Regions from separate parts of the Epibacterium sp. MM17-32 genome, predicted to be linked through region 2. Evidence: riboswitches for the same ligand, from Rfam matches in the RefSeq annotation. Region 2 holds a riboswitch; each other region holds the start of a gene.

Evidence for each region. Region 2 has a riboswitch for cobalamin ahead of MHM88_RS16085 (aromatic ring-hydroxylating dioxygenase subunit alpha). Riboswitches for the same ligand answer to the same signal wherever they lie in the genome.
Region 1: it holds a riboswitch for cobalamin, as region 2 does, so the genes downstream of both, MHM88_RS08735 (DUF1636 domain-containing protein) here and MHM88_RS16085 (aromatic ring-hydroxylating dioxygenase subunit alpha) in region 2, are expected to answer to the same signal.
Region 3: it holds a riboswitch for cobalamin, as region 2 does, so the genes downstream of both, MHM88_RS07465 (hypothetical protein) here and MHM88_RS16085 (aromatic ring-hydroxylating dioxygenase subunit alpha) in region 2, are expected to answer to the same signal.

What each region holds. Positions count from the first base shown of each region.
Region 1 is NZ_JAKRFC010000004.1:162,150-172,501, forward strand. Features, by position in the region: gene MHM88_RS08705 (di-heme oxidoredictase family protein) at 1-788, shown strand, start outside; gene MHM88_RS08710 (imelysin family protein) at 788-1,804, shown strand; gene MHM88_RS08715 (DUF1513 domain-containing protein) at 1,844-2,917, shown strand; gene MHM88_RS08720 (DeoR/GlpR family DNA-binding transcription regulator) at 3,083-3,877, shown strand; gene glpD (glycerol-3-phosphate dehydrogenase) at 3,870-5,450, shown strand; gene cobO (cob(I)yrinic acid a,c-diamide adenosyltransferase) at 5,563-6,237, opposite strand; cobalamin riboswitch at 6,262-6,499, shown strand; gene MHM88_RS08735 (DUF1636 domain-containing protein) at 6,598-7,077, shown strand; gene cobW (cobalamin biosynthesis protein CobW) at 7,097-8,131, shown strand; gene cobN (cobaltochelatase subunit CobN) at 8,274-10,352, shown strand, end outside.
Region 2 is NZ_JAKRFC010000010.1:55,568-65,919, reverse strand. Features, by position in the region: gene MHM88_RS16100 (TRAP transporter large permease) at 32-1,432, opposite strand; gene MHM88_RS16095 (TRAP transporter small permease subunit) at 1,429-2,103, opposite strand; gene MHM88_RS16090 (C4-dicarboxylate TRAP transporter substrate-binding protein) at 2,192-3,208, opposite strand; cobalamin riboswitch at 3,511-3,715, shown strand; gene MHM88_RS16085 (aromatic ring-hydroxylating dioxygenase subunit alpha) at 3,855-5,081, shown strand; gene MHM88_RS16080 (hybrid-cluster NAD(P)-dependent oxidoreductase) at 5,088-6,155, shown strand; gene MHM88_RS16075 (5-guanidino-2-oxopentanoate decarboxylase) at 6,278-7,843, opposite strand; gene MHM88_RS16070 (TetR/AcrR family transcriptional regulator) at 7,874-8,506, opposite strand; gene MHM88_RS16065 (helix-turn-helix domain-containing protein) at 8,625-9,275, opposite strand; gene MHM88_RS16060 (FAD-dependent oxidoreductase) at 9,340-10,352, shown strand, end outside.
Region 3 is NZ_JAKRFC010000003.1:350,617-360,968, forward strand. Features, by position in the region: gene MHM88_RS07450 (SDR family NAD(P)-dependent oxidoreductase) at 1-374, shown strand, start outside; gene MHM88_RS07455 (adenylate/guanylate cyclase domain-containing protein) at 489-2,171, shown strand; gene MHM88_RS07460 (bifunctional sulfate adenylyltransferase/adenylylsulfate kinase) at 2,398-4,116, shown strand; cobalamin riboswitch at 4,247-4,453, shown strand; gene MHM88_RS07465 (hypothetical protein) at 4,576-4,887, shown strand; gene MHM88_RS07470 (inorganic phosphate transporter) at 5,209-6,693, shown strand; gene MHM88_RS07475 (GFA family protein) at 6,831-7,187, opposite strand; gene MHM88_RS07480 (PhzF family phenazine biosynthesis protein) at 7,511-8,401, opposite strand; gene MHM88_RS07485 (DUF1150 family protein) at 8,670-8,894, opposite strand; gene MHM88_RS07490 (Hsp20 family protein) at 8,898-9,311, opposite strand; gene MHM88_RS07495 (YdcH family protein) at 9,553-9,777, shown strand; gene MHM88_RS07500 (hypothetical protein) at 9,901-10,352, opposite strand, start outside.

The DNA.
Region 1 (10,352 bases), on a different contig from region 2:
GCCTGGGCCTGTTAGAGGCGATCCCGACGGCTGATATCCTCGCCCTCGCCGATCCCGACGATCAGAACGGCGATGGTATATCGGGGCGGCCAAATCTCGTCTGGTCCAAGGAATTTGGTCAAGTGATGCTGGGGCGCTTTGGCCTCAAGGCGGGCACCGCCACCATCCACGAACAATCCGCAGCGGCGTTTTCCGGCGATATCGGCATCTCGACACCGCTGTTTCCGCAGCCCTATGGCGATTGCACGGCCTTGCAGGACGCCTGCCGCAGCGCGCCGCACGGCGACGGCGACGTGCGCGTCACCGAAATTGACCAGCCCAATATGGATCTGGTCACCTTCTACAGCCGCAATGTCTCGGTGCCAGCCCGCCGCGATCTGGACGCGCCCGAAGTGCTGCGCGGCAAATCCGTGTTCTATGACAGCGGCTGCGCCAGCTGCCACCAGCCCAAATTTGTCACCCACCGCCTGCTTGATCGCCCCGAGCAGAGCTTTCAGCTCATTTGGCCCTATTCCGATCTGCTGTTGCACGACATGGGCGAGGGCCTTGCAGACAACCGACCCGAAGCGCGCGCGACCGGGCGCGAATGGCGCACCGCACCGCTTTGGGGGATTGGCTTGACGCAGCAGGTCTCAACCCGCGCCACCTTCCTGCATGATGGCCGCGCCCGCACTTTGCTGGAAGCCATCCTCTGGCATGGTGGAGAAGCTCAAGCCGCCCGCGACACTGTTGTCGCCTTGCCCCCTGATGATCGCGCCGCCCTTATCACCTTTCTGGAGTCTCTTTGATGTCTGTCTTGTCTCGACTGGCGTCCACCGCCTGCGCCCTTGTTGCTCTCACCGGACTGGCGCGCGCCGATGCGCTCACGGATGCGGTCGTCGACCAGCATATCCTGCCCACCTACGCGCGTCTGGCCACCGAGACTGCCGAATTTGCGACCCTTACACAGAACGACTGCGCCCCCACATCAGAGACCGTGCGTACCGCTTGGGGGGAGGCCTTTGACGCGTGGGTTGCGGCCAGCCACCTGCGTTTTGGCCCCTCCGAGGCCGACAACCGCGCCTTTGCCATCGCCTTCTGGCCCGACAGCCGTTCCAAGACCCCAAAGGCCCTGCGCGGCCTGCTGTTGGACAGCGACCCGGTGGTCAACACGCCCGAGGATTTCGCAACAGCATCGGTCGCGGTACGCGGGTTTTATGCGCTGGAGTACCTCTTTTATGACCCCGCCTATGCGGATCTGACCTCCCCGGACTATGCCTGCGCGTTTGTCAAAGCGGTCGCACAGGATCTGTCACGAAACAGCACTGCGATTTTGACCGATTGGCAAGAGGACTACGCCGACAAGCTGCGCCACCCCGATGAGCGCTACCGCAGCGATGAGGAAGCGCATCAGGAACTGTTCAAGGCCTTCACCACCGGGCTGGAGATCCTCGCCGATATGCGCCTTGGCCGCCCGCTTGGCACATTTGACACCCCGCGCCCCAATCGCGCCGAGGCCCGCCGCTCCGGCCGTTCCTTGCGCCATGTGCAGATCCAGCTGGATAGCCTGCGTCAACTGGCACTACTCCTGTCCGAAGGCGATCAGGAACTCTCGCAACATCTGACCCAGCTGTTCGACAAGGCCGACCGCCACGCCGCGAACCTTGCCGATGACCCCAGCTTTGCCGGGGTGAGTGATCCACAAAAACGTTTTCTGTTGGAAACGCTGCAACAGGATGTGCGTGAGATCAAAGACATCGCCGCACTGAACCTTGGCCCCAAGCTGGGGGTGGAGGCCGGGTTCAACGCGCTGGATGGCGACTGAGCCAAACGATCTGTTCCGATCCAAGACAGGAGTTCACAAATGCCCTCTCGACGCGGCTTCATTGCAGGCCTGATGGCCAGCGGCATGGCCCCTTCCGCCACTTGGGCTGACGCGGGCGCACCCGCCTATCTCTCTGCGGGCAAGGACGAGTTGGGGCTGTTTGTGGTCGCGGGCCTGTCTGCGGCGGGCGAGGTGCTGTTTCGCCATTCCCTGCCGGATCGGGGCCATGCCGCCAGCGCCCACCCCACCCGGCCCGAAGCGGTGGCCTTTGCCCGCCGTCCCGGTCGGTTTGCCGATGTGGTCGACTGCCGCAGCGGCGCGCAACTGGCGCGGCTGGAGCCACCGGAGGGGCATCACTTCTACGGTCATGGCGTGTTCTCCCCCGAGGGCGAGGTGATGTATACGACCGAGAATGCCTTCGAGAGCGGCGAAGGCATGATTGGCGTCTGGAACGCCCGCGATTATCGCCGCATCGGCCAGTTTCCCTCCGGCGGCATCGGCCCGCATGAGATGCTCTTGCGCCGCGACGCCCCCGGTCTGGTGGTCGCCAATGGCGGCATCGAGACCCACCCGGATACTGGCCGCGCCAAGCTCAACATCCCCTTTATGCGCCCGAACCTCAGCTATCTGAGCCTGTCGGGTGAGATACAGGAGCAGATGGAACTGCCTTCGGATCTGCATAAAAACTCCATCCGCCATATCGCCGTGCGCAGCGATGGCACCGTGGGGTTTGCCATGCAATGGCAGGGCGATCTGGGCGCGGACGTGCCCATCGTGGGCTTGCACCGCCCCGGCGACGCGCCGCGCCTGATGGCGGCGGACGACCCGTGCCTGCGCAACCTCAATGGCTATGGCGGCTCCATTGCGTTTTCTGGCGATGAGACGCAGATCGCCGTGACCTCGCCCCGCGGTGGCGTGGTGCAGGTGATGGACTGCGCCAGCGGTGCTTTGCTGGCCGAACATGCGCTCCTGGATGTCTGCGGCCTTGCGACCCTACGCGAAGGTTTTCTCGCCAGCACCGGAACAGGTGCCGTGGCGCGGATCGGCACAGAAGTGGAGCACCTCGCCACAGCGCCGCTGGCCTGGGACAATCACCTCATTTCACTGCTCTGAGCCTCTCTGTCCGGCCACAAGGCCAAAAGCGCCGCCAGTTTCGGCCCAATCCCCTCCGCACCCGCGCGAGGGGTTTTCTTTTTCGCGTACAATCCCATCAAAACGAAAACTTCACATGACAAAACAAGCGATGTGACCTATATGAATCCGTAAAAAGGAAAGCTCATGGACGCAAGCGACCGCCAAAACGAAATCCTCTCTCTGCTCACGCAGCAGGATCGTGTCGAGGTTGAAGACCTCGCGCGCCGCTTTGGCGTCTCTTTGCAGACCGTGCGCACCGACCTGCGCGATCTGTCTGCCCGTGGCCAGCTGAGCCGCGTCCATGGCGGCGCCGTGCGCATCAGCTCCGCCGCCAATCGCGGCTATGCCGAGCGCCGCAGCCTCAATGCCAGCGGCAAACGCGCGATGGCCGCACTGGCCTCCGATGTGATCCCTGAAAACTGTTCCATCGCGCTCAATATCGGCACCTCCACCGAACAGGTGGCGCGCGCGCTCTCCGGTCACAAGGGCCTGACGGTCCTCTCCAACAATATCAACATTATCAATATGATGATGGGTATGGAGGCGCGTGACCTGATCCTTGTGGGGGGCACCATCCGCCAAAGCGACGGTGCCATTGTCGGCGAAGAGGCGGTGGAATTCATCAACCGCTACAAGGTCGACTACGCCGTCATCGGCGCCTCCGCCATGGACGCAGACGGCGCGATCCTCGATCACGACGCCCGCGAAGTCTCCGTCGCCCGCGCCATCCTCAGTAATGCCCGCACGCGCATCCTGATGTGTGACGGCAGCAAATTCGACCGCTCCGCCCCCGTGCGCATCTGCGCCCTCGCGGAGCTGGATTTTGTCATCACAGACCGCCCTGTTCCGGCAGAGTTTGCCGAGGCCGCAGCCGCGTCCGGCACACGAATCCTGATCGCAGACGGCGGCCCCGAAACCGAAAGCAGCGAAAATGACTGATACGCCCAAGACCTCCGACATCACCGACCTGTTCATCATCGGCGGCGGCATCAACGGCTGCGGCATCGCACGCGACGCCGCCGGTCGCGGCCTCTCCGTGACATTGGCCGAAATGAACGACCTCGCCTCCGCCACCTCCTCGGCCTCGACCAAACTGTTTCACGGCGGCCTGCGCTATCTGGAATATTTCGAATTCCGTCTGGTGCGCGAGGCCCTGATCGAACGCGAGGTGCTGCTGCGCGCCATGCCGCATATCTCATGGCCGATGCGCTTCGTGCTGCCCTTCCACAAGGACATGCGGTTCGACAACACCACGCCGACCTCCAAACTGCTGACCACCGTCATGCCATGGATGAAAGGCCGCCGCCCGGCATGGCTGATCCGGCTGGGTCTTTTCATGTACGACACGCTTGGAAAACGCGGCATCCTGCCCGGCACCTCAACCGTGGACCTGACCACGGATGAGGCAGGCAAGCCCTTGAACTCCAAATTCAAAAAGGCGTTTGAATATTCCGACTGCTGGGTCGAGGACGCCCGCCTGGTGGTGCTCAACGCCCGCGACGCCGAGGCCCGTGGAGCCGAGATCATGACCCGCACCGAGGTCGTGAATGCCACCCGCCACGCGGATCACTGGGAAATCCACCTGAAGGATCTCGCAACCGGCGCAGAAACCACCCGCCGCGCAAAAATGCTGGTGAACGCAGGTGGGCCATGGGTGGCCGATGTGCTGCGCCAGAAGCTCGGCCAAAACAGCCGCGAAAACGTGCGCCTCGTGCGCGGCAGCCATATCGTGGTGCCTAAACTCTACGACCACGGGCGCTGCTACTTCTTCCAAGGGCAGGACGGGCGCATCATCTTTGCCATTCCCTATGAGGAGGATTTCACCCTCATCGGCACCACCGACGCCGATCACCCCGATCCCGAGACCAAACCCATCTGCACCGAGGAAGAGCAGGACTATCTGGTCAAATTCGCGTCGAACTATTTTGACACACCCGTGACCCGCGACCAGATCGTCTGGACCTATTCCGGCGTGCGGCCGCTCTATGATGACGGCGCAAGCTCCGCCTCCGCCGCGACACGCGAATATGTGCTGACGCTCGACAAGACACAGGCCCCGCTGCTCAATGTCTTTGGCGGCAAGATCACCACCTACCGCAAACTGGCCGAGGCGGCGCTGGATAAAATCAACGAGGTCTTCCCCAGCCTGCCTTCGGAGTGGACCGCAGGTGTGCCCCTGCCCGGCGGCGACTTCCCGGTCGAAGATGTCACCCGCTTGCGCGAAAAACTGGCGCGCGCGTATCCCTTCCTGTCGGCCTACGCCACCCGCCGCCTGATCCGCGCCTATGGAACCGAGGCCTGGGCTGTTCTGGGCGACGCCAAGGCGCAGAGCGATCTGGGCGAGAGCTTCGGCGCGACCATCACGGCCCGCGAACTCGACTGGGCAATTGCCCGCGAATGGGTGCGCACGGGCGAGGATTTCCTGTGGCGACGCACAAAACTCGGCCTGCGTCTGGACCCTGATGCGCGCACTGCGGTCGACACATACATCAAATCCCGCGTCATCGACTAACAAGACAGAACGACAAAAGAGAGGGGCACAGCGCCCCTCCCTCTTCTAACTCAAAATATCCCGGAGCGCGAGGCAGCGCCTCGCATACCCGCTCACGACACACGCTGAGGTTTCAGAACTCCACGCCCTTCTGAGCCTTGATACCAGCCCGGAACGGGTGCTTCACCTGCGCCATCTCGGTCACCAGATCGGCGATCTCGATCAGCTCTTCTTTGGCGCTGCGCCCGGTCAGCACCACATGGGTCATCGGCGGTTTATGCTCGACGAGGAACTCCAGAACCTCCTGCAAATCCAGATACTCATAGCGCAGCGCGATGTTGATCTCATCGAGCAGCACCATGGTGTTCTTCTCATCAAGGATCATCTCCTTGGCCTTTTCCCAGCCCGCGCGGGCTGCTGCAATATCGCGGGCCTTATCCTGCGTTTCCCAGGTAAACCCCTCGCCCATCGCGTAGAACTGGCACAGATCCGAGAAATTCTCCTCGATCAAAGTGCGCTCGCCGGTCTGCCACGCGCCCTTGATGAACTGCACCACCGCCGAGGGCATGCCATGGGCGATGCAGCGCATGATCATACCGAATCCCGAGGACGACTTGCCCTTGCCGGGGCCGGTGTGAACGATGATCAGACCCTTTTCGCCATCCTTGGTTTTCATCATCCGATCACGGGCGGCCTTTTTCTTTGCCATCTTAGAGGCATGGCGTGCCGCTTCTTCGTCCGAGATGTCGGTTTCGCTACTTGCGCTGGTCTGATCGCTCACGGGGTCGCTCCTGCTGTTTGGCCCCATGTCTTGACAAAGAGTGCCCCCATGGCGCAAGGGATTTTCGTTGGTTCCCGAAGGTGACACCCTTCGGGCGAAGAGGGAATGTGACAAGGCACGCCGCAGCGCGCCCCAAGCACAGCCGCCCCCGCGACCGTGACCGGAGAGGTCTCCCGACGCCACTGGCGCCCCCCAAGGGGTGGCACCGGGAAGGCGGGACGACCGTCAGCGCCCGACCCGGGTCTGGCATCCGCAAGCCGGGAGACCTGCCAGCGCGTGTGAAACCGGCGGACGGGGTGTGCCGCGACCGGTTGAGGGCCTGCCACACGTGGCATGCGCCCCCATCTGGCCTGCCCCGCCTCGCCGCTGAGGAGGAGAAAAGGCCGCATGGGAGAGACCCCCAGCCAGAGCCCGGAGCCGGTTGTCCTGACCGTCTGCACCACCTGTCGCCAGACCGGCAGCGATCCCGAAGCCATGCGTCCCGGCCGCATCCTTGCCGACCGTCTTGCGGGCAGCGCGCTGCCCGACGGCGTCACCGTGCGCGGGGTCGAGTGCCTCTCGGCCTGCTCGCGGTCCTGCACGCTACATCTCTCCGGTGGCCCTGCGCGCTGGAGCTATATCTACGGCGATCTCGACCCGGATGCCCATCTTGAGGACATCCTCGCCGGTGCGGCCGCCTATGCGGCGACCGAGGATGGGTTTGTGCCATGGCGCGAGCGCCCGGTGGTGTTTCGCAAACAATCCATCGCCCGCATTCCGCCCGTCTCCATGCCAAGCGTCGCGCTGACCCCGACGCCCGCACCGGAGCGTGGCGACTCTTCCAATGACACCCCAGACACGCCTGCCACCGAGCTTGCGCAGGATTGACCCGAAAGGCCCATTTCACATGACCACATTGAACAAGATCCCCGTCACCGTCATCACCGGCTTTCTGGGGGCTGGCAAAACCACTCTGATCCGTCACCTGATGCAAAACCCGCAGGGCAAGCGCCTCGCCGTGGTGGTGAATGAGTTTGGCACCGCCGGTGTGGATGGCGACATCCTGAAATCCTGCGCCGACGAGAGCTGCCCGGCGGAAAACATCATGGAACTCGCCAATGGCTGCATCTGCTGCACCGTGGCCGATGATTTTATCCCCACCATCGAGAGCCTGATGGCGCTGCCCGAGCCGCCCGAGCATATCGTCATTGAAACTTCTGGTCTGGCACTGCCAAAGCCGCTGCTCAAAGCCTTCGACTGGCCCGCGATCCGCTCGCGCATCACCGTCGACGGGGTGATCGCCCTGGCCGATGCCGAGGCCGTCGCCAAGGGCCAGTTCGCGCCGGATCTGGACGCCGTGCAGGCCCAGCGCGAGGCGGACGACAGCCTTGATCACGAAACACCGCTGTCCGAGGTCTTTGAGGATCAGATTTCCTGCGCGGACATCGTGCTGTTGTCCAAAGCCGATCTGGCCGGTGAGGCCGGCGTCGAGAAAGCCCGCGCCGTGATCGAGGCCGAGGCCCCGCGCAAGCTGCCCATCCTGCCAATGACCGAGGGCGTGATCGACCCCCGCGTGATCCTCGGTCTGGGGGCCGCCGCCGAAGACGACCTTGATGCCCGCCCCAGCCATCATGACGGCCATCACGATCACGAACATGACGATTTTGAGTCCATCGTGGTCGAAATGGGCGAAGTCTCCGATCCCGAAGACCTGCAAAAACGGATCATCGAGATGGCCCGCGCCCGCAACATCCTGCGGGTGAAGGGCTATGTGGCCGTGGAAGGAAAACCGATGCGAATGCTGGTACAAGCGGTGGGCGAACGCCTGCGCGCGCAATACGACCAACCCTGGGGCGCACAGGAGCGCAAGACCCAGCTGGTTGTGATCGCCGAGCATGATAACATCGACACAGCAGGCATCCACGCCGACCTCGGGGCCTGAGTTTCTATGCGGGCGAAGTGGAAACACATCGTTTTCGTCCGGCCGAGAGGCCGGACAGCCCCCGACCGCCCCCCCGGGCGGGGGCTTCTCCCCCCCCCGCGGTCCGGGGCTATCCTCGGCGTGTCCAAACGGAGCTAACCTCATGCACGTCGTCTTCCGCGAAAGCCACGGGCTCGGAGAAACAGACACCCCCTATGACGTCGGGCAGACCCCCGGCGATCTGGTGGTGCTGTCCTTTTCCGACAGCGACCTTGGCGCATTCGCGGCGGGCTGGCACCGCGCGGACGGCAAACTCCCCTCCACGCGACTTGCCAATCTGGTGGCGCTCAAACACCCGCTTTCGGTCGATGTCTACGCCGAGCAGACGCTGGAGGGCGCAAAGGGCGTCTTGGTCCGGCTGATCGGTGGTGAAAGTTATTGGTCCTACGGTCTGGCCACGCTTCAGGATCTGGCCCGGCGCAAGGGCATCGCGCTGGCAATCCTGCCCGCCGACGGTCAGGAAGATCCGCGCCTTGATGAGCTGTCCACCCTGCCGGTTTCCACCCTGCGCCGCCTTCAGGCGCTGTGCGATGCGGGCGGTGCTGTTGCCGCGCAAGCGGCACTGGCGCAGCTGGCGCTGGCTTCTGGCCTTTATGCCAGCCCGGTGATCGGCAAGAAAACCGTGCCTGATTTCGGCTTCTACGACCCCGACCGGGGCGCGCTGGATGCCTTGCCCGAAATCAACAAACCCTTGGTGCTGGTCAGTTTCTATCGCTCTTATCTGACCTCTGCCGACACCGCCCCTGTGGATGCGATGATCCGTAGCCTGCGCGCGCGCGGGTATGCTGCCTATGGGGTCTTCGCGCCGAGCCTCAAGGTCCCCGAGGCGGTCGACTGGCTGCGCGCAGAACTGCCCGCCCTGAACCCCGCCGCGCTCATCAACGCCACCGCCTTTTCCGCGCAGGGGCGCGATGGCAGCGCCTCCCCCTTAAGCCTCACGGGCTGTCCGGTGTTTCAGGTGGCGCTGTCCACGGCCCGGCGCAAGGATTGGGATCTGGCGGATCGCGGCCTGTCGCCTGCGGATCTGGCCATGCATGTGGTCCTGCCAGAGGTGGACGGTCGGCTGTTTGCCGGTGTTGTCAGCTTCAAATCCCCCACCAAGCGCGACCCCGATCTGGAATATTCCCGTTTCACCCATCGCGCCGATCCGGAGCGGGTGGAGGCGGCGTTGGATCGCATCGAGGCGCATCTGCGGCTCGCCCGCCAAACGCCCGCCGACAAACGCCTTGCGCTGGTACTCTCGACCTATCCGGGGCGCGATTACAACCTCGCTCACGCGGTGGGGCTGGACGCGCTGGCCTCAACGTCCGAGATTTTGCGCGCCCTTGCGACCGAGGGCTATGACGTCACGGCCAAGGCAGACCTTGGCGCGCGCCTCTCGGATGAGACGCTGACATGGCCGCTCTCGGACTATCTCGCAGCACTCGCCCACCTGCCCGCCTGCTTGCGCGAGGATCTCACCGCGGCTTGGGGCGCGCCCGAGCAGGACCCCGCGATCAGGGACGGCCTCGTGCACTTTCGCGCGCTGCGCGCGGGCAAGGCGCTGATTGCCCTGCAACCCGAACGCGGTGACGTGCAATCCCGCGATGACGACTATCACGACCTCGACCGCACGCCCCGCCACGGCTACGTCGCCTTCTATCTCTGGCTCCGGACGCAAGCAGATGCGCTGGTGCATGTGGGGGCCCATGGCACGCTGGAGTGGCTGCCGGGCAAGGCGGTGGCACTCTCGGGGCAATGCTGGCCCGAGGTGCTGGCGGGTGATCTGCCGGTAATCTATCCGTTCATTGTCAATGATCCGGGAGAGGCCGCGCAGGCCAAACGCCGCATCGGCGCCATCACGTTGGGCCACATGCCGCCGCCTTTGGCACAGACCACGCTGCTCGACGGTATGACGCGGCTTGAAAGCCTTCTGGATGAATATTCCACCGCCGACGGGCTTGACCCTGCGCGCCGCGACCGGCTCATCGCCGACATCCGTGCCGAGGCGCAGGGCACCGGCGTCGAAGAAGATCTGGGCATCCCCACCGACGCCTCGGCCGCAGAGGCGATCACCCGCATCGACCGCTTTGTCTGCGACATCAAGGAAAGCCAATACGGAGAGGGGCTGCATATCTTTGGCAGCGGCGATCATGGCGCGGCAGAGCTGCGCGGGGTTCTGGATGCGCTGGCGGGCAAGTTG
Region 2 (10,352 bases):
GGCAGAAACAATAAAGCGGGCGCAAAGGCGTTCAGCTGGCGAGGCCGGGGAGCCAGAGAACGATCATCGGGAATGCAACCAGAAGCGCGATCGTGACGGCATCGGCGATAAAGAAGGGCATGACCCCGCGAAACACATCCTGTACCGAAAGATCCTCCCGCACTCCTGCGACGACAAAACAGTTCAGGCCGATCGGTGGTGTGATCAGGCAAAACTCTGCCATTTTCACCACCAGAATGCCAAACCAGATGGCACACATCGGCCCGGACATGCCGAAGGCCGAATCCGACGCGGACACCAACTCGCCTCCGTTCAGCGCCATCACGGCGGGGTAGACCACGGGCAAGGTGAGAAGCAGCATTCCGATCGCGTCCATGAACATGCCCAGCACGGCATAGGCGAGGAGAATGCAGATCAGGATCAGCATCGGAGGCGCGGACAGAGAGGAAATCCAATCCGCGAAGGCATGGGGCAGGTCTGCATAACCGAGGAAACGGACGTAGATCAGGACACCCCAGATGATGGTGAAGATCATGATCGTGAGCTTGGCCGTTTCCAGCAAGGCGTCCCGCAACTGGCGCAGACGCATGCCGCGGATCAGGGCCATGATGAAGACGATGAAGGCGCCGACCGCGCCGCCCTCTGTCGGAGTGCCCCAAGCCTCGCCAAAGGGATTGTAGACAAAGAAAATGATGATCACCACGACTGCCAGAATCGGCAATGCCGGTGGCAGGGACACCAGCCGTTCACGCCAGGTGAAGCCCGTGACAGGAGGTCCGACCGTCTTGAAGATCATGGCAATGGCGATGATGAGACCCGCATAGACAACCGCCGAGAATGCCCCGGGGATAAAGCCCGCCAGCAGAAGTTTGCCCACATCCTGCTCGACGATAATGGCATAGATCACCAGAATCGCAGAGGGGGGGATGAGTGAGGCAAGGGTTCCGCCTGCCGCCACCACGCCTGCGGCAAACCGTTTGTTGTATCCCACCGCCAGCATCTCGGGAATGCCGATACGCGCGAACACCGCCGCTGTGGCGACGGATGCGCCGGACACGGCGGCAAAGCCCGCTGTCGCAAACACGGTCGAGACCGCGAGCCCGCCGGGGACCCAGGCAACCCAGCGTTTGGCGGCTTCGAACAGGGCCGTGGTCATTTGCGCGTAATAGGCAAGGTACCCGATCAGGATGAAGGTGGGTATCAGGCTCAGCGCCTGGCTGGACACCTTGGAATGCGGGACCTGGCCGGCGATCTTGACGCTGATTTCGACAGATTTTCCAAAGCGCTCAGGATCGTAGTCGAACCCGTTCCAGCGCAGCCACACCAGGCCTGCAAACCCCGCCAGGCCAGCTGCAAAAGCCACCCGCATGCCGAGCACGACCAGGACCAGCATTGCCCCGCTGACCCAGAGACCGATCTCGATATCGCTCATTTATCGTGCTCCTTGAGTTGATCGGCTTCGGCAGCGGCCTGCTCTGCGACAGATTGAATCAACGGTACTGCGGCCGGGCTTTGCAGCCCCAGGACGAAGGCACGGGCATAGGCCACGAGCTGCAACAGCAGTCTGGCGCTCAAGACGGCGAGGGCGACAGGCACCACCAGTTTCGAAGGCCAGATCGGCAGACCGATGTCGATCGAACTGTCGCGCGAACACAGCGGGCGGGCACAGTCAAATGATCTATCAAAATGCGCCCAGGATCCCCAGACAAGCGCAAACACCAGCACAAGCATGCACAGCACGGTGACAAATTCGAACAACCAAAGTGCCCGTCCATGCAACCGTCCCACCAGAATATCCATGCGGATATGCGCACCCTCCCGCTGTACGTATGACACGCCCAGAATGGCGATCAGCGGCATCAGGGCCTCAATATAGTCAACGTAGCCGGGCAGGGGGCCGTCCATCAGACCAAGCCGGTCGAAAACAGGTGCCAGAAATGTCCGGTCCAATTGGCGACCGGCCACGGAATACGCGGCAAGGAACATCAGCGAAAAAGCGGCCAGTCCGGACAGGAGGGCTGTTGCTCTTTCGATCGGCAGCAACGCCCTGTCCAGCCGCGAGATTACACTGGAATCACTGAGCACGGTTGATGAACCTGCCATTCCTGCCCCCGGTTGTTGTCTTTATCGGTGAATAGAATAGGTACGGGCCCGGCTCTGAAGATCCGGGCCCGAGGTGATCGCCGTGCGATCAGCTGCCGTTGCGATGGTCGCTCAGGGTTTTCTGAACAAGATCATACAGTTCCTGCCCGGGCAGCCCTTGCGCCTCCATGTCCTTGATCCAGGCTTCGCGGATCGGATCCGCTGCGGTGGCGCGGAACTCTGCCAGGACCTCATCGGAAATCTCGACTTTCTCGACCCCTTTTTCCTCCAGAACGGCGTCCCATTTCTTCAGGAGTTCGCCATAGTTGGCCAGATAGTGATCCAGCGCTTCCGGGATCGAGCTGTCGAGGGCTTCGCGCTCGGAGTCGGACAGGCTCTCATAGGCGTCGATGTTCACCACAACAGGGCAATTCACGGTGCCAGGGTTCAGGTTTGCCGTCCACCAGTCGGCGCGATTGATGGTGCCGAAGGACAGATGCGCATGCTGGGCGAATGCGACCGTGTCGACGACGCCAGACTCCATGGCCTGATAGGCTTCGGTTGCGGTGACCGAGGTCGGCACCGCGCCAACAGCTTTGAAGGCTTCGCCGATCCCACCCGTGGCACGCACGCGCATGCCTTCGAATTCGGCCAGCTCGTCGCGCGCTTCGCCGGTGCCGACGATATTGTACTGTGGCATCGGAGACGTCATCAGCAGCTTCGCATTCCACTGCGCCATCTCGTCAGTGGCTGCCGGGTGGCCATAGACGGCCGCGGAAACGGCAACTTCTTCCTCCAGGTTGGAAACACCGAGGAAGGGCAGCTCCAGAACGGTAATGACGCGGTTCTTGTCGCGGTGATATCCCGCGCAGAATTGCGCCATCTCGAACGCACCAATGGAAATACCATCGAGGTTTTCACGGTTCTTGGACAGGCCGCCGTAGCTGATGTTCATGGTGAACGCGCCATCGGTCTTTTCCGAAACCAGCTCCGCCAGTTTTTCGACGTGTTCCGTGAAGGCGCGGCGTTTGCCCCAAACGGACACGTTCCACTCGGTCGCCATGGCTTCGGCGGCAAAGGCACAGGTCAGGGTTGCGAGGGCGGTAAGCCCCAAGACATTTTTCATAATTTCCTCCCCAATTACGCATCTGAAGTGCGCGGTATGGGCGCAGGATCACCATTATGCCCCGGTTTGCCAACCCAAAAGTTGGATCCGATCATCGGTGGACGCGGCAGACGCTGCGTAGCAAGGCGTTCCACAGTGGATTGAGAAGAACCTCGTTGCGGATTGGACTTAGCCTGGACCAGCCGGCGGCCGTCGGGGCAAGACCCTCTCGACGGGGCCGCTACAGCGCACCGGGAATCTGCGCCTTGTCTCGAACCAAATAAACAATGTCGCAAATCGCAGATCGGGATTTGCGAATCTCGGTACAACTCGGTCCCAGAGGTGCCGCCCGGCGTGTCCGGGTGGAGAATTGGGAAGCCGGTGTAAATCCGGCGCTGCCCCCGCAACGGTCATGGAGACAGCGGGTGCGACATCGGCCACTGGGGGGAGGAACCCGGGAAGGCGTCGCACTTGGACCATCTGGTCTTCTCCTGAGCCCGGAAACCAGCCTCGAAAGATATCGTCAACCGCGGGTGGCGGTTTGGGCATCTTGAAGGGCGCGGCTTCCTCCGTTGCGACCTGACGGATTCCCATTGCCATCTGCACAAAAACCAACCGCGTGACGCTCCGTCTCAGGATCGCGAGCAGGCGGCAGGAGAGTCAGGGAATGAACAGCAATCTCAATGCGCTGATCGCCAATCATACGCCGGGTCATGCGCTCGCGCAGGCGTTCTATACCGACGCCGAGGTGTTCGAGACTGATCTACAAGAGATCTTCTACAAGGAGTGGCTCTTTGCCATTCCCGCCTGCGAACTGGAAAAGGCCGGCAGCTATGTGACCCATCAGATTGGGGCCTTCAACGTCATCATCGTGCGCGGCAGCGATGATGTGATCCGGGCGTTCCACAATTCCTGCCGCCATCGCGGGTCTGTCATCTGCAAGGCGAAGAAGGGCAACAATCCGAAACTTGTTTGCCCCTACCATCAGTGGACCTACGAGCTGGACGGGCGTCTGCTTTGGGCTCGGGATATGGGACCGGATTTCGACCCTGCACAACACGGGCTCAAGACAGTCCACTGCCGCGAACTGTCGGGGCTGGTCTATATCTGTCTTGCGAAGGACGCCCCGAGCTTTGACGCGTTTGCCGACACGGTTCGCCCCTATTTGGACGTGCACGACCTGTCGAACGCCAAAGTGGCCTACGAGAGTTCGATCGTTGAGAAGGGCAACTGGAAACTGGTCTGGGAGAACAACCGCGAGTGTTATCACTGCGGCGGCAACCACCCCTCCCTGTGCCGGACCTTCCCCGATGATCCGTCGATCACCGGTATCGAGGGCGGCGAAACCCCCGCCAATCTGCAAGCGCATTTCGACCGTTGCGAAGGGGCCGGTATGCCGTCACGCTTCTTCCTGAACGACGACGGGCAGTTTCGGATTGCCCGCATGCCGCTCAAGGAAGGCGCTGAAAGCTATACCCTGGACGGCAAGACGGCGGTGCGGCGCTGGCTGGGGCGGGCGGCGTTTGCCGATGCCGGCTCCTTGTTGAAATTCCACTATCCGACCACCTGGAACCACTTCCTGTCGGACCACTCCATTGTGTTCCGCGTCACCCCGATCAGCCCGACGGAAACCGAAGTGACCACCAAATGGTTGGTGAACAAGGACGCGGTCGAGGGCGTGGACTACGATCTCAATCGCCTGACCGAAGTCTGGATCGCCACCAATGACGAGGACCGCGAGGTCGTCGAGTACAACCAGATGGGTATCAACTCTCCCGCCTATCAGCCCGGGCCGTATTCCGCGGTGCAGGAAAGCGGCGTGCTGCAATTCGTGGAGTGGTACCTCAATACCCTTAAGCGCAACCGCGATCCCCAAGCCATCGCGGCGGAGTAAGACCAAATGCCCAAAATGAGTGAACGCGCGATCTGGAATGATACGGAGATGCTGGAATGTGTCTCCATCATACCGGAGATGGACAATACTGCGTCCTTCACCTTCAAGGCGCCGTCCGGTGCCTTGTTCGACTTTGACCCCGGCCAGTTCATGACGCTTGAGATTCCGGTTCCCGGTGGCCCCGTGCACCGCACCTACACGATCTCCTCGTCGCCATCGCGCCCGCGCACGATCACCATCACCGCGAAGGCGCAGCCGGACAGCATCGGAACGCGCTGGATGCTCGACAATCTGAAGCCGGGGGTGCGGATCAGAGGCATCGGCCCGGCGGGGTTGTTTACGAACGCCGGCAGCCAGTCAAAGAAGTTCCTTTTCATTTCCGCCGGATCGGGCATCACGCCGATGATGTCGATGACCACCAGCATGTGGGACGACGGGGATGATCTGGACATCGTGTTTGTGAACTGTGCCAAGCGGCCGTCGGAGATCATTTTCCGGCAACGCCTGGAGCAGATGGCCAGCCGTTCCGAAGGGCTCGACCTGAAGTTCGTGGTGGAAGAGCCTGATCTCTACCGCCCCTGGACAGGCTACCAGGGCGTGTTCAATCAGTTGATGCTGGGCCTGATGGCGCCGGACTATCTGGAGCGCGAGGTCTACTGCTGTGGTCCGGAACCATTCATGCAGGCGGTCCGGGACGCGTTGGCCGGTCTCGGCTTTGACATGGACAACTATCATCAGGAGAGCTTTCACGCGCCGGTCGCGAATGAAGCTGATCAGCCGGATCTCGATGATGTTGTGCTTGATGATGACGCCAAGGCCGAAATCACCTTTGCAACTTCCGGTGTCACTGCCAAGGTGGCCGAGACGGATACGGTTCTGGCAGCCGCGCGTGCAAATGGCCTCAATATCCCATCGGGCTGCACCTTTGGGGTCTGCGGCACGTGCAAGGTGAAGAAAACCTCCGGCGATGTGCATATGGTGCACAACGGCGGGATTTCGGATGATGACATAGAGGCAGGCTACATTCTCGCCTGTTGCTCGAACCCGATCGGCAAGGTGTCGGTCGAAGTCTGAGCCGCCTTTCACCTGTCGGATTGGCAAGAAGCCGCGCCCGGGTCCACGAGCGCGGCTTCTGTCGTTGAGGGCAGGTCATATCCTCACGAGGCGGTGGGCAAGGCACGCCCTGGTGTGGGTCCCTACATTTCGATTTCCAGCAGCATCGGACCCGAGAGAGGAAAAAGGTCAGCAAGCGCGGCACGCAGCTGATCTGGGGACGTGCGTTTGAAACCGAGACCATAGGCGGCGGATACTGCCTCGAAATCCGGTGCTCCGGGGTGGCATCCAGTGGCCTTAATGCCTGCGGCTTCCATGGAGTTCGCGATCTCGAGGAATGCGTTGTTGTTCCAGACCACGAACAGGATGGGGATGTTCTCGTCGCTCGCCACACCCAGTTCCGGCAAGGTGAACTGAGCGCCGCCATCGCCCATGAGCGCGATGACAGGTGCGGTCGGATCGGCGATGGCGGCCCCGATCGCGGCCGGGATCGCAAACCCGAGCGCACCAAATCCGGTGGCCCCGTTGAACCAGCCGCCGGGGCGGTCGTGATCGTAAGCCAGGTTTGCGGCATACACCGCTTGCGTGGAATCCCCGACCATGATCGCGCCCGGGGCCGCATCCCGCAGGATTTCGATCTGCTCGATCAACGCACCATAGCCAGGTGCGGTGGTGTCGATTTCGCGCAGCGCCGCATTGCGTGCGGCCTCTGCGCGGCCCGCGCCACCAGTCCCGGGCTTGCTGTCGATCTCGGCAGCCAGTCGCGGCAGACACCGATCCAGATCACCGGTCACCGCGACCTCCGCCGGGTGGCGGCGCAGTTGATCGGCGCATATGTCGATGCGCAACAAGGACGCCATCCTCGGGTAGCTCCCTGTCGCATACATATCGTAGTCGGTCGGACCAAGTTCAGTGCCAAGCGCAAGCACGCAATCGGCGTCTTCGATCAGCTCCCGGACGGCGTGCAACGACGGGCTGGCGGCGACGGTGAGCGCATGCCCATGCATCAATCCGCGCGCATTGACGGTTTGCACCACGGGTGCGTCGAGTTTCTCCGCCAATTGTGTGAGCGCCGCGTCCTGTCTGCGGCAACCGCCACCGGCGATGATGACGGGGCGCGCGCACTCTGCGAGACGTGCCAGGATGGGCGCAAGATCCGGGTCATCGGGGGCGGGGGCATCGGTCAGCGACAGATCATCCGGACCTTGCAGGCCCATGACGTCCGTCGGCACCTCGATATGCACGGGCGCCGGCCGTCCGGCGAGCCCGGCAAACGCACGACCCAGCGCCCCGTCGAGCCCGGCTGCGTCCTCCACCTGCTCGGCGTGCTTTGATACTGTTTTCGACAATCCCAACTGATCGGGCAGTTCATGAAGCAGGCCCAGCCCCTTGCCAAGGCTGTCGCGGCGGTTGACACCCGTTACCACGATCATGGGGGAACTGTCGGCACGTGCTTGCGCCATGGGCGTCAGCGTATTGACCAACCCCGGGCCGGTAATCACGAACACGACGCCAGGTTTGCCGGACACACGCGCATAGCCATCCGCCATGAAGCCCGCCCCCTGTTCATGACGCGGTGTAACGTGGCGAATGTCGGCAGCTTCGATCCCACGGTAGAGTTCAATGGTATGCACCCCGGGGATGCCGAAAACCACCTCAACCCCGCGATCAACGAGGTTCTGCGCCAGGGCTTGACCGATCGTTGGCATGCTTTCTCCTTGTATCTTCCTTGGTCGGGGTCAGCTATTTGCTGGCAACCCCAGAATGGCGAATAGGGTCGCCTCCGCCACTGCGATCAACCGTTCCGGCGGCAGCATGTCCGGCAGCATCGACCCTTCGAGCCAAAGCCCGTCGAGGACCGCGTTGCAGGCGATCGCCTTCTGTTCGACCAAGGCCGGGTCGACGGGCGCGCCACGGGCTTCGAGCGCTTCTGTGATCAGCGGCTCCAGTGCATTGCGAAAGCCGAGATAGGTATCGATGTGGATCTGTTTCATCCGCTCATCATGCGGAACCATCTGAATGAAACCCGCCCAGATCTGCAAACCGGCCCCGTTGGTCACCGGCGGAGAGAGCGTGTCCCGAATACATTGGCGCAATCGGTCCGCGAGTGTCCGGTCTGTATCTGTCGCCGACGACAGGGAGAGATGCGCCATCTTCTGCATGTGAAAGGAATAGGCCGCATACATCAGATCTTCTTTGGTGCGAAAGTGATGCCGGATCAGGCTGAAGGCAACGCCGGCCTCGGCCGAGATTTCGCGCACGGTCGCTGCCGAAACCCCCTTGCGCGCAATCACCCGCAGTGTGGCTTCGACAAGCTGCTCACGGCGCAGCTCCGGGCTTTCCCGGCGAAATTTAGGTTTGTTGTCAGACATTCCGGACCCCACGATTTATTGCACATTCGTGCAACAGGGTGCGGAAATCAAGGCTAAAGTGGATCAGACCACATAGCCTGAGATCAACTTCCATGTCCCCAGAGGACCGAGAGGATGCTCAATCAAGCCCCTCGATATGCGTGCAGGCCCAGAACACGCGCGCATCCTCGGCCCCTGTACTGCGCACCCCATGCCGCATGGTACTGTCATAGTAGGCGCAATCTCCGGCCTTCAAGATCACCGGCTCATAGTGTTCCACGCGCAATTCGACCTCTCCTGCGAGTATGAACAGGAGCTCTTCGCCATCATGCCGGTCAAGATGTTCGGGCGTGGTCCCGCCTGCGGCGCCAACCGTTCCGATGAGCGGGATGATTTTCTTGCCGGTGAGGCCGTTGCACAAGATTTCATAGGCATAGGCTTTGCCCTCGACGGAACGCCCCTGGCCCGCGCGCGTAACCGTGAGGCGCGTCGTCGTGACCTCGCCTTCCGGCTCTGCAATCAGCTTCTCCAGGCCGACACCATACCCCCGTGCGAGTCGCAGCAGATTCTCGAAACTCGGGGACACCTTGCCGTTTTCGATCTTGTAAATGGTCGAAACCGCAAGGCCCGTGCGCTCCGCCGCTTGTTCCAGTGTCATCTCGGCCGAACTGCGTAAGCCTTTGACACGCTTGCCGAGTTCAAGCCGGATCTGCTGCTTTTCACTGTCATCCAGCAATGCCGTTTGTGCATCAGAGACAAAGGGAGAGTCTTTTTTTGTTGTTTGGGACATGATTTTTCTTATTTTACCAAAAAATTGCCCATAGGCCGCGTGCCCGAGCTATTTGGATGAAAGTATGCATGACCAGCAGAAGCGTGGCCAGCGAATTGCCGTGATCGGAGCGGGGGTGGTTGGGATGGCCACCGCCTACCACCTCGCGGAACGCGGCCACCACGTGACCGTGATCGAGCGCGCAAAGGCCCCTGCCGAGGGCTGCAGCTTTGCCAATGCGGGGATCATTGCCGTCGGTCATGCCGAGAGCTGGGCCGGGCCTGCCGCGCCTGCGCAAATGATACATGCTTTACTGGGCCGTACCCCGAGCGTGAAGATCAGCAAGCTGATGGACCCGCAGCTCTGGCGCTGGGGGCTGGCGTTCTTGCGTCAGTGCTCGGCGCGGGCGCATCGGGAAAATTCCGGCGCGATGGCGTGGCTGGCCCGCCATGGGCGGCAAGAGTTGCAGGCCTTGGAGCAAGCCACTGGGCTTGCTTTTGAGCAGGGGCATGACGGGGCCTATTATCTTTATGGGGAAGAGAGCGCCTTTACCGCGCGCAAGGCATCGGATCATCTCGAAGGCTTCTCTCCCATGAGCGCCGAAGAACTGACCCAATGGGACCCGGCGCTGAAGGTTTATGGCGACAGGCTGAAAGGCGGGCTGTTGTCCTCGGTCGACAGTAAGGGCGATTGCCGCCGGTTCACCAGAGCGCTGGCGCAGTGGCTGGAGCAGAACCGGCAGGTCACGTTCCACTATGGCGCAACGGTCACCGGGTTCGAGCGCGCACAGGGGCGCGTGTCGGCGGTGCAGACCACAGACGGGCCAGTGCCCTGCGATCAGTTGGTGATCGCGGCAGGTGTTGGCACGGTCGCGCTCGGCAAACAGTTAGGCGTGCGCCCGCTGATCTACCCGGTCAAAGGCTATTCGGCGACCTACCCGATACGGGATGGTGCGTATATGCCAGCCCGCCCGCTGGTCGATGAAACCAATCTGATCGCAGTCACCCGGCTGGGGTCTTACCTGCGCGTCACCGCCATTGCCGAATTTGCAGGTCACGACAGCAGCCCCAACCCGGAGCGCGCGGCGTATCTGGATGA
Region 3 (10,352 bases), on a different contig from region 2:
GTGTGATCGTCAACACCGGATCGATCGAGGGCATCGGCACCAATCCCAACCACGCGGCCTATTCCGCAACCAAGGCCGGGTTGCACGGGCTCACCCGCGCAGTGGCGGTGGATCATGGTGCCGAGGGCATTCGCTGCAATGCGGTGGCGCCGGGCTGGATCGACTCCGACCTCAACCGGACCATGATCGCCGCCGCCCCGGACCCCGACGCCTTTGCCCGCGACCTGCGCCACATCCACCCGGTGGACCGGATCGGGCGTCCCGAGGATGTCGCCGGAATGGTGGCGTTTCTCGCCTCGGCGGAGGCCGGTTTCATCACCGGACAGGTCTATGCGGTCGATGGCGGACGCATGGCGAAACTCAGCCTGCCGTGATCCGGCGCCCGTGCCGATCCTGCATGCGGCGCCCCCGCCTTGCCGATCCCGCAGGTGACAGCCCGTCGCGGATCGCCTAAACCGGGTGAAACACCTCATGGGGAACGTTCACACGTGGCGCAGGCACTCTGGCAGGGCAACTGGATTCAACGCAGTCGGCTGGTCTCGGGGCTGGTGCTGTTCACCTTTGCCTTCTTCCACTTCCTCAATGTCGCCGCCGGGCTGGTGTCGCCGGATCTGCTGGAGGCGGTGCAGGAGGCGCGCGAGGCGGTGACCAAATCCCTGCCCGGCCAGATCGTGCTCTATGCATCATTGCTGGTGCACGCCGGGCTGGCGCTGTGGCAGGTGGCGATGCGGCGGACCCTGCGCATGAGCCTCACCCAGTGGCTGCAACTGACCCTCGGGGTCTTGATCCCGCTGCAACTGATCCAGCATGTGGTGCACACCAACTACGCCGCCCGCATCTACGGGCTGGAGGACGAGATGTCCTCGATCATTCTCATGCTCTGGACCGGGCCGGAGGCGCTGCACCAGTATCTGCTGCTGCTGGCGGTCTGGGTGCACGGCTGCATCGGCCTGCACATGTGGCTGCGGCTGACCCGCTGGTGGCAGCATGCGGTGCCCTACATGATCGGCGTCGCGGTGCTGGTCCCGGCGCTGGCGCTGGCCGGTCTGGTGACCGAAGGGCGGCGCATGTGGGACTTTTTTGCCGAGGATGGTTTTGCCGCCCAGATCATGGCCGATTACAACTGGCCCGACGCCGCCGAACTGGCGCAACTGGCCCATGCAACCAACGTCGGCGTCTTTGTGTTCTTCGGCCTGCTCGGGCTGGCCATGGGCTGTTTCGCACTGCGCCGCCTGATCCAGCGCAGCCGCTCGGTGCGGATCACCTATGAGGACGGCCCCGAGATCACCGCCGACCGGGGGCTGACGCTGCTGGAGATGTCGCAGATGAAAGGCATCGCGCATCCCTCGCTCTGCGGCGGCAAGGGCCGCTGCACCACCTGCCGGGTCGCCGTGACCGACGGGCTCGACAGCCTGCCGGACCCCAGCCCCGCCGAGGCCCGCAGCCTCCGGGCGGTGAACGCCGCCGACAACATGCGGCTGGCCTGCCAGATCCGCCCCACCTCGGCGCTGACGGTTAAACGGGTCTATTCCCCCAAGGGCCGCCGCCAGGTCCATGCCGCCGGTGGCGAGGAAAAGACCATCGCGGTGCTGTTCCTCGACATCCGCGGCTTTACCGCGCGCTCGGCGGGGCTCTTGCCCTATGACGTGGTGTTTCTGCTCAACCGGTTCTTTGACGCCATCGTGCCCGAGGTCACCCGCACCGGCGGCACCGTCGACAAATACATGGGCGACGGCATGCTGGCGCTGTTCGAAACCCGCGATGCGGCCTCCTCTGCCGAGGCGGCGCTGGCGGCGGCGGCCAATATCGGCGTCGCCCTGGCGCGGTTCAACCGGGTTCTGGCCTCCGAAGGCGAGGATCCGGTGCGCATCGGCATGGGGCTGCACCTGGGCACCGTGGTGCTGGGCGAGATCGGCGCCGCCGGGCTGGCACCGCGCACCCTGATCGGCGCCACCGTCAATGCCGCCAGCCGGCTGGAGGCCAAGACCAAGGACCTCGGCGTCGAGATCCTGGTCTCGCGCGAGGTCTTCGACGCGGCCGGAGTGGCGGAGGTGCCGCTGGCCTTTGAGACCTTCACCCTGCGCGGCGTCGACGGCCCGGTGACCGCCCTGCCCCTGCCGCGCGCCTCCAGTCTCGACAGCCTGATTGCCGGCCAGCCCGCCGCCTCGTGACACAGCTGGCGCGCGCCCGCGGACCATCCGGCCTGCGCAGCTTTGCAAAAGGCTGAAATCTGTTCCGTTCCCGGCGCCAATTGCGGACCAGCGATCCAATCTCGGCGGAAAAAGCCCATGATTTCCTTTTTCTCTGGCACCGCTAGACTTCGGACATGCGGAAAGGGTATTGCCCGCCCCGAGCGCTGCAGCGTGCAGCGGTGATGCCAGACGAAAGAGACGCCCCATGACCATGTTGAGCAATTTGGCTCCGATCCCGGAGCTCTATGTATCTTATGACTCCGCGCAGAAACTGAAGGTCGAAGCCGCTGAACTGACCAGCCATGACCTTTCCCCGCGCCAGATTTGCGATCTAGAACTTTTGATGAACGGCGGGTTCAACCCGCTCAAGGGCTTCCTCTCCGAAGAGGACTACAACGGCGTTGTCGAGAACATGCGCCTGGCGGATGGCCAGCTGTGGCCGATGCCGATCACCCTGGACGTCTCCGAGGACTTCGCCTCCTCCATCGAAATCGGCCAGGACATCGCCCTGCGCGACCAGGAAGGCGTGATCCTCGCCACCATGACCGTCACCGACCGTTGGGAGCCGAACAAGGCCCGCGAGGCGGAAAAGGTCTTTGGCGCCGATGACGAGGCGCATCCGGCGGTGAACTACCTGCACAACCAGGCGGGCAAGATCTACCTCGGCGGCCCCGTGACCGGCATCCAGCAGCCCGTCCACTACGACTTCCGCGCCCGCCGCGACACCCCGAACGAGCTGCGCGCCTATTTCCGCAAGCTGGGCTGGCGCAAGGTCGTGGCCTTCCAGACCCGCAACCCGCTGCACCGCGCCCACCAGGAGCTGACCTTCCGCGCCGCGCGTGAAGCCCAGGCCAACCTGCTGATCCACCCCGTCGTCGGCATGACCAAACCGGGCGATGTGGACCACTTCACCCGCGTGCGTTGCTACGAGGCGGTGCTGGACAAATACCCGGCAGCCACCACCTCCATGAGCCTCCTGAACCTGGCGATGCGCATGGCCGGCCCGCGGGAGGCCGTCTGGCACGGGCTGATCCGCAAGAACCACGGCTGCACCCATTTCATCGTTGGCCGCGACCACGCCGGCCCCGGCAAGAACTCCGCCGGCGAAGATTTCTACGGCCCCTATGACGCGCAGGACCTGTTCCGCGCCCATCAGGAGGAAATCGGCATCGAAATGGTCGACTTCAAGCACATGGTCTATGTGCAGGAGCGCGCCCAGTACGAGCCCAACGACGAGATCGCCGACAAGGATGACGTGACCATCCTCAACATCTCCGGCACCGAGCTGCGTCGCCGCCTGGCCGAAGGTCTGGAAATCCCCGAGTGGTTCTCCTTCCCCGAGGTGGTGGCCGAGCTGCGCAAGACCAAGCCGCCGCGTTCGCAGCAGGGTTTCACCGTGTTCTTCACCGGCTTCTCCGGCTCCGGCAAATCCACCATCGCCAACGCGCTGATGGTCAAGCTGATGGAGATGGGCGGCCGTCCGGTGACGCTCTTGGATGGCGACATCGTGCGCAAGAACCTCAGCTCCGAGCTGGGCTTCTCGAAAGAGCACCGCGATCTCAACATCAAGCGCATCGGCTATGTCGCCTCCGAGATCACCAAGAACGGCGGTATCGCCATCTGTGCCCCGATCGCGCCCTATGCGGCCACCCGCCGCCACGTGCGCGAGGAAATCGAACAGTACGGCGCCTTTGTCGAGGTGCATGTCGCCACCTCGATCGAGGAATGCGAACGCCGCGACCGCAAGGGTCTCTACAAGCTGGCGCGTGAGGGCAAGATCAAGGAATTCACGGGCATTTCCGACCCTTACGACGTGCCGCAGAACCCGGAGCTGAGCGTCGAAACCGAGAATGTCGAGGTCGACAACTGCGCCCATCAGGTGCTGCTCAAGCTGGAAAGCATGGGCCTCATCAACGGCAACTGATCCTGCCGCGCCCTGACCAATCGCAAACGGCCCGCCCTTCCCGGCGGGCCGTTTTTCTATTCTGCCTCGCCAGTTCCCGGGGCCAGCCTCCCGGGGGCGTGAATTCCGACTGGACAGGCCACGCGGTTCCTGCAATCCTTTCCGCGATGGTGCCCGGATCGACAGGTCCGGCTGAAAAGGGAATACGGTGCAGGCGCCTTGCCTAAATCCGTGACTGCCCCCGCAACTGTAAGCGGCGAGCCTCTCCAAAGACGCCACTGGACCTCGGGTCCGGGAAGGTACGGAGACGGGCTGCGACCCGCGAGTCAGGAGACCTGCCATCTCGGGTGCGACGCGGTCGCGCCTCAGTCACTTTTTACCCGGGCGGGGTGCCCTGGGACGGAGAGACCGACATGGCCCGCACTGGACCTGACACATCGCCGTTGCCCGTTTGGCCCGCCCCTTTGCGCGGAGGGCGTGATGATTCTTGAACTGACCATCCGACAACTTGACGTGGGCCCCCTGCCCGCCCAAGAGGCAGACCGCATGGCCCAGCTGGGCTACATGCAATGGCTGGGCGCGCTCAATGGCCGGGCGAGCTACCACCGCGAAGCGCAACATGCGCTGGACCTAGCCGTCCCCTTTGCCGAGGTGTCGCCGGCGGTTGCCGCCTTCTGTGACCTGCTGCGGGCCTCGCTGCATATGCCGCCGCAGCCGCTGACGTTGACGCTGCCGCCGCGCACCCGGCGTGGGGGCGCCGCCGCCCGGCGCAGCCGCCGCATGCCGCAGTGATCTCCTGACCCACCGGCCCGCGCGCCCGCCGCCCCCCGGACCAAGTCCCCGCCTGCACGGGCAAGCCAGAGGCGCCGCTGTTGCACAGAGATGAAGAATCACGTCAGGCACCGGCGCCTGATGTGTCTTGCCGCAGCGCGCTACGGCTTGCGGCCCGGCGCCAACTGGCTGTCCCGCCCCGGCATCTCCCGTCTCAGCACCTGCACGCGCGCGCCGCCGGCACTCTGGTCTGCGGCGCGGTCCGGTCGACTGTTTGCCGCCATTGCCGGACTGTCACAAAACCGTTACAGACGCGACGCGCAGATACAGAGGAGAGGACAGGTGTCCAAGACCGATCTAGAGCCGCGTCACCTTGAAACGCTGGACCGCGACCTCGATCGCCTGTCCTCGCTGGAACAGGCCACCGCATTTGTGGGCCGATCCAACGTCGGGTTGGGGATCGCCTTCGTGTTCATCCTGATCGTCGCCGCGGCGACCGGTCTGATCGTGGGGGATGCGGACAATACCGTCATCGTCGTCATCGCCGCCGCTTTCGGGGCCTATATGGCGCTGAACATCGGCGCCAATGACGTGGCCAACAACATGGGCCCCGCGGTGGGCGCCAATGCGATGTCGATGGGCTTTGCCATTGTCGTCGCCGCGATCTTCGAAAGCGCCGGGGCGCTGATCGCGGGGGGCGACGTGGTCTCGACCATCGCCAAGGGCATCATCGCACCCAGCAGCATGGCCAGCTCCACCATCTTTATCGCCGCGATGATGGCGGCGCTGCTGGCCTCGGCGCTCTGGGTCAACCTCGCCACCTGGATCGGGGCCCCGGTCTCCACCACCCATGCGGTGGTCGGGGGCGTCATGGGCGCGGGCATTGCCGCTGCCGGGTTTGCCGCCGTGAACTGGCCCAAGATGGGGGCGATCGCCGCCAGCTGGGTGATCTCGCCGATGCTGGGCGGTCTGATCGCCGCCGCCTTCCTGTGGTTCATCAAGTCCCGCATCATCTACCGCGACGACAAGATCGCCGCCGCCCGCACCTGGGTGCCGGTGCTGGTGGGCATCATGGGCGGCGCCTTTGCCGCCTATCTCTCGGTCAAGGGGCTGAAACGGATCGTCAAGATCGAGCTGACCGACGCGCTGCTGATCGGGGTCGGTGTGGCACTGGCGATCTGGCTGGTGATGATCCCGGTGATCCGCCGCCAGTCGCGGGGGCTGGAGAACCGCAACAAGTCGCTGAAGGTGCTGTTTGCGATCCCGCTGATCGTCTCCGCGGCGCTGCTCAGCTTTGCCCATGGCGCCAATGACGTCGCCAATGCGGTGGGGCCGCTGGCGGCGATCGTGCAGGCCTCGACCTCCGGCGATTTCACCCAGGCCGTCTCGATCCCCTTCTGGGTGATGATCATCGGCGCCTTCGGGATCTCCTTCGGCCTGTTCCTGTTCGGCCCCAAGCTGATCCGCATGGTCGGCAGCCAGATCACCAAGCTGAACCCGATGCGCGCATATTGCGTGGCGCTGTCGGCGGCGATCACGGTGATCGTGGCCAGCTGGCTCGGCCTGCCGGTCAGCTCCACCCATATCGCCATCGGCGGTGTGTTCGGGGTCGGTTTCTTCCGCGAATGGGACACCGAGCGCCGAATGCGCAAGGCCAAGACCGCGGCCCCGGACGCCCCCCGCATCGGCGCTGCCGAGCGCCGGCGCCGCAAGCTGGTGCGCCGGTCGCATTTCATGACCATCGTCGCGGCCTGGGTCATCACCGTTCCGGCCGCCGCCACCCTGTCCGGCGGGCTGTTCCTGCTGATCTCCCGCCTGCTGGGCTGACCCGCCCCCCGGACGGATCTGAAACACGCGGCCCGCCCCTGCCGGCGGGCCGTTTTGCATGTCTGGCCGCGGGTGACCGGCGGCGGCGGCGCTGGTATCGCCAGGGCAGGCCCGCAGCCGCCCCCAGAGCCGCCGCCTCACGACATCACCGGGTGCCCTTCGAACTGCTCGGCGGAATCACAAATCGGCAACCAGGCGGGCTTCTCGGCGACGAACTCGTGAAAGCGATTGCGCAGGTCGAGGTCGCCATCCAGCGCATGGGCCGAAATCGGGAAGCTCTCCTCCTGCGACAGGATCTCCCCCAGCGAGGTGCCGCACCGCCGGCAGAAGCACCGCCCGTAGGTATAAGGGGCCTCTGGCTGATAGAGCGCCACATCCTCGCGCCCCTGCACCCAGCTGAGATTGTCCCGCCGGATGAACACCATCACCGCCGCGCCCAGCTTGCGGCAGCGGCTGCAATGACAGGTGCCCATCATGGATGGGGGCGCGCTCAAGGTGAACCTCACGGCCCCGCAGCAACAACTTCCGTCAATCATGTTTCCCTCCCGCAGCCCGGACGCTGTCCTATTCAAGATGCAGGAACATAGCATGAACACAAATCGTATTTCAAGGCATTCACGGGGCGTTTGGACGGAGGTGTTTCGCTCCGGTCTGCGACCGGAGCGACCAGCGCGGCGCGCGCCCTTCGGGCGCGCGCCGCGCCGGGCCCAACCAGAGGCCGGGTCCCGCCAGGGGCATGGCATATGGGCGGGAGCGCCCCCGCCACTGAGGGCTCGTATGCCGCAGGTGGTCGTTGCCGGGCGTGCGCGTCGGCGGCTCAGCCTGTCAGGGCCTCGGGCAGGACCACGCTCCCACGCATCAGCACAAAGCCGGTGCCCCCGACGCGCACGCCCTTGATCGCATCAACCGGACCAACCCGAGAGACCACTGCCTGCCCGGGACGTCCCATCAGATGTCCCTGTTCGGCGACAAACCGCGCGGGCTCCATCAGCCCGTGGTGCCACAGGTAGGCCGCCATGGCGCCCGTGGCCGAACCGGTGAACGGATCTTCCGGCGGGCTCGGCGGCAGCATCAACAGACGCGAAAACGTGTCCCCGCCAGCGGTCGCGCCTTCCAGCGTGACCAGGAAGGGCTCCATCACATCGCTGCCATCCGCACCGAGGGCCGCTCCCAGCGCCTGCATCGCCGTCGCATCGAGCCGGGCGGCCTTGAGCGCGGCGTGATCCTTCAGCACCGTGATGCAGAACGGCAGCCCGGTCGAAACCAGCTGCGGCTGGCCGACGATCTCCGCCACCGGCCGCGAAATCGCCGCCGCCACCAGCGCCGGATCCGGGCGCGGCCCGAACGTCGGCGCCACCTGCTGCATCACGATCTGATCGCCCTCCAGCACCACCGGCACGATGCCCGCGCCGGTCTCCAGCGTCAGCCGGTCGCCCGTGATCAGGCCACGGTCGCGCATCGCCGCCACCGTCGCAATCGTGGGATGCCCGGCAAAGGGGATCTCCCGGCTGGCAAGGAAATAGCGCACCCGGATGTCCGCCACCTCCGACGGGCCGGTAAAGGTGCATTCCACCAGCGATGTCTCGCGCACATAGGCGCAGGCCACCGCCGCGGGCAGATGCGCGCCGCCATGCACCACCGCGCAGCCATTGCCGCCAAACGGACGGTCGGTGAAGGCGTCGACCCAATCGAACTGAAACTCCGGCATCTCCTGCTCCCCTCTGAGGCCCCTGCCCCCGGTGCGCGGCTGCGCCCGGGGGCAATCCGGCGCAGGCAAGCAGCTTGGGGGGCAAAGCTCAAGCCCGCCGCCCTGTGCCGATACAAATCTCCCAGCCCGCATGCACCGACCCGACCCGTACCGCGCGCCCCGCAGCCGGACCCGGAATGCAAAAGACCCCGCACCTCTGGCAGAGGTCCGGGGTCCGGTCATCTCTTTTGCGGTGGCCGGTCACTGCGGCCACGCACGCCTGTCGGGGTCAGTGCACCGCGACGGGCGCATAGTCGTGCTGACGCGCCAGCACAAAGGCCATCTTGCGGTCCGCGACCAACGCCAGTTGCTCGCCGGCCTCGTCATGGACCGCGTAGAGCTGCTTGCGCCCGGGCACCGAGGCCTGCACATCCTTGGGCAGATCGGCGACGGCGACGGTCTTGACATAGACGGTGCGACCGCCGGTTTGCGCCATGTCCACTGGTGTCTGCATGATTTACCCCTTCTTGATGTTGATGGTTTGCACAACGGTTTCGGGCCGCGACCGGGTCAGGTCCACATGCAGCAGACCATTTTCCATCACCGCCTCGCCGACCTCGACGCCATCGGCCAGCACGAACATGCGCTGGAACTGGCGGGCGGCAATGCCGCGATGCAGGAAGATACGCCCGTCGGTATCGTCACGCTGCCGTCCCCGAATCACGAGTTGGCGATCCTCGACCGTGATCGCCAGATCCTCCTCGGCAAATCCCGCCACCGCGAGCGTGATACGGTAGGAATCATCGGAGGTCTGTTCGATGTTATAGGGGGGGTAGCCTTCGTTGCCGGATTTGGCAGAGCGCTCCAGCAGGCGTTCCAGCTGCTCGAACCCCAGCATATGCGGGTATGAGCCCAAGGTAAGTTTCGACACTGTATTCTCGTCCTTAATTCTAAAGCGACGGTTTCTTTCGGTCCCAATCTGGCAACCGCTGTGATATAGAATATGGGATGTATCTGCCGTTTCACAAGTCCCGGGTTTCGCTTTCGGCGCACAGAGACCTCTGGCCTTGTGCCCGGACTGAGCCTAAACTGCCTATCGTTTCCCTGTTCTTAACACGCCTGTCCTTTGTGCCCCGCGCCTGTCCCTCGATCCACCTGAGCAAGAGACCCACATGAACGAGCAGACCGATCTGTCCATGGCCACCGAAGATGTCCTGCGGGTGGAGCTTGAAGTGTTCCGCCGCGAGCATCGGGATCTGGACGAGGCGATCCAGGCGCTGGAGGAAAAAGGCACCGCAGATCCGCTGACGATCCGGCGGCTGAAAAAACAGAAGCTTGTGCTGAAGGACAAGATCTCCCTGATCGAAGACCGCCTGCTGCCCGACATCATCGCCTGATCCCCGGCGCAGTTGTCCGGGGCTGTGGTCTAGGACTGTGGTCGGGGGCGTCGCCGTTGACATGTTGCGATATGCAGGCGCGCTCCCGCCTCCGTCTGCGCGGGGAGGCAGCCCTGTGTCTGACTATTCCACACCGGCCCCAAACACCACAATCACCGCGCCCAACGCCGCCAGCGCGGCAAAGGCCAGCGCGCGCCGGCCCGCCCCCGCGTGCCACGCCCGGCGGGCGGCGATCAGCGATTGCAGCGCGTAGTAAAAGGCAAAGGCCCGCGAGGCATAGCCGATGATCTCGAACACGCTCAGCCCCCAGGTCATCAGCAGCCCCGCCGCCGCCAGCATCGCATAGACCCCATGTGCCGGGACCCGCCCGCCGGTGACCTCGGCCACCAGCCCGCCTGCGCCGCCGGTATCGGCCACCGCGGCCGAGAACTGCGCACTCAGCGCCGCCGCGATCAGCAGCATCGGCAGCACCGGCGCCACCTGCGCGGTAAAGGCGATGATCGCGGTCTCGCTCAGCGCCGCCTGCCCCGGCTGGTAGAGAAAGGTCAGGAACAGGATGTAGACCATGTAGATCG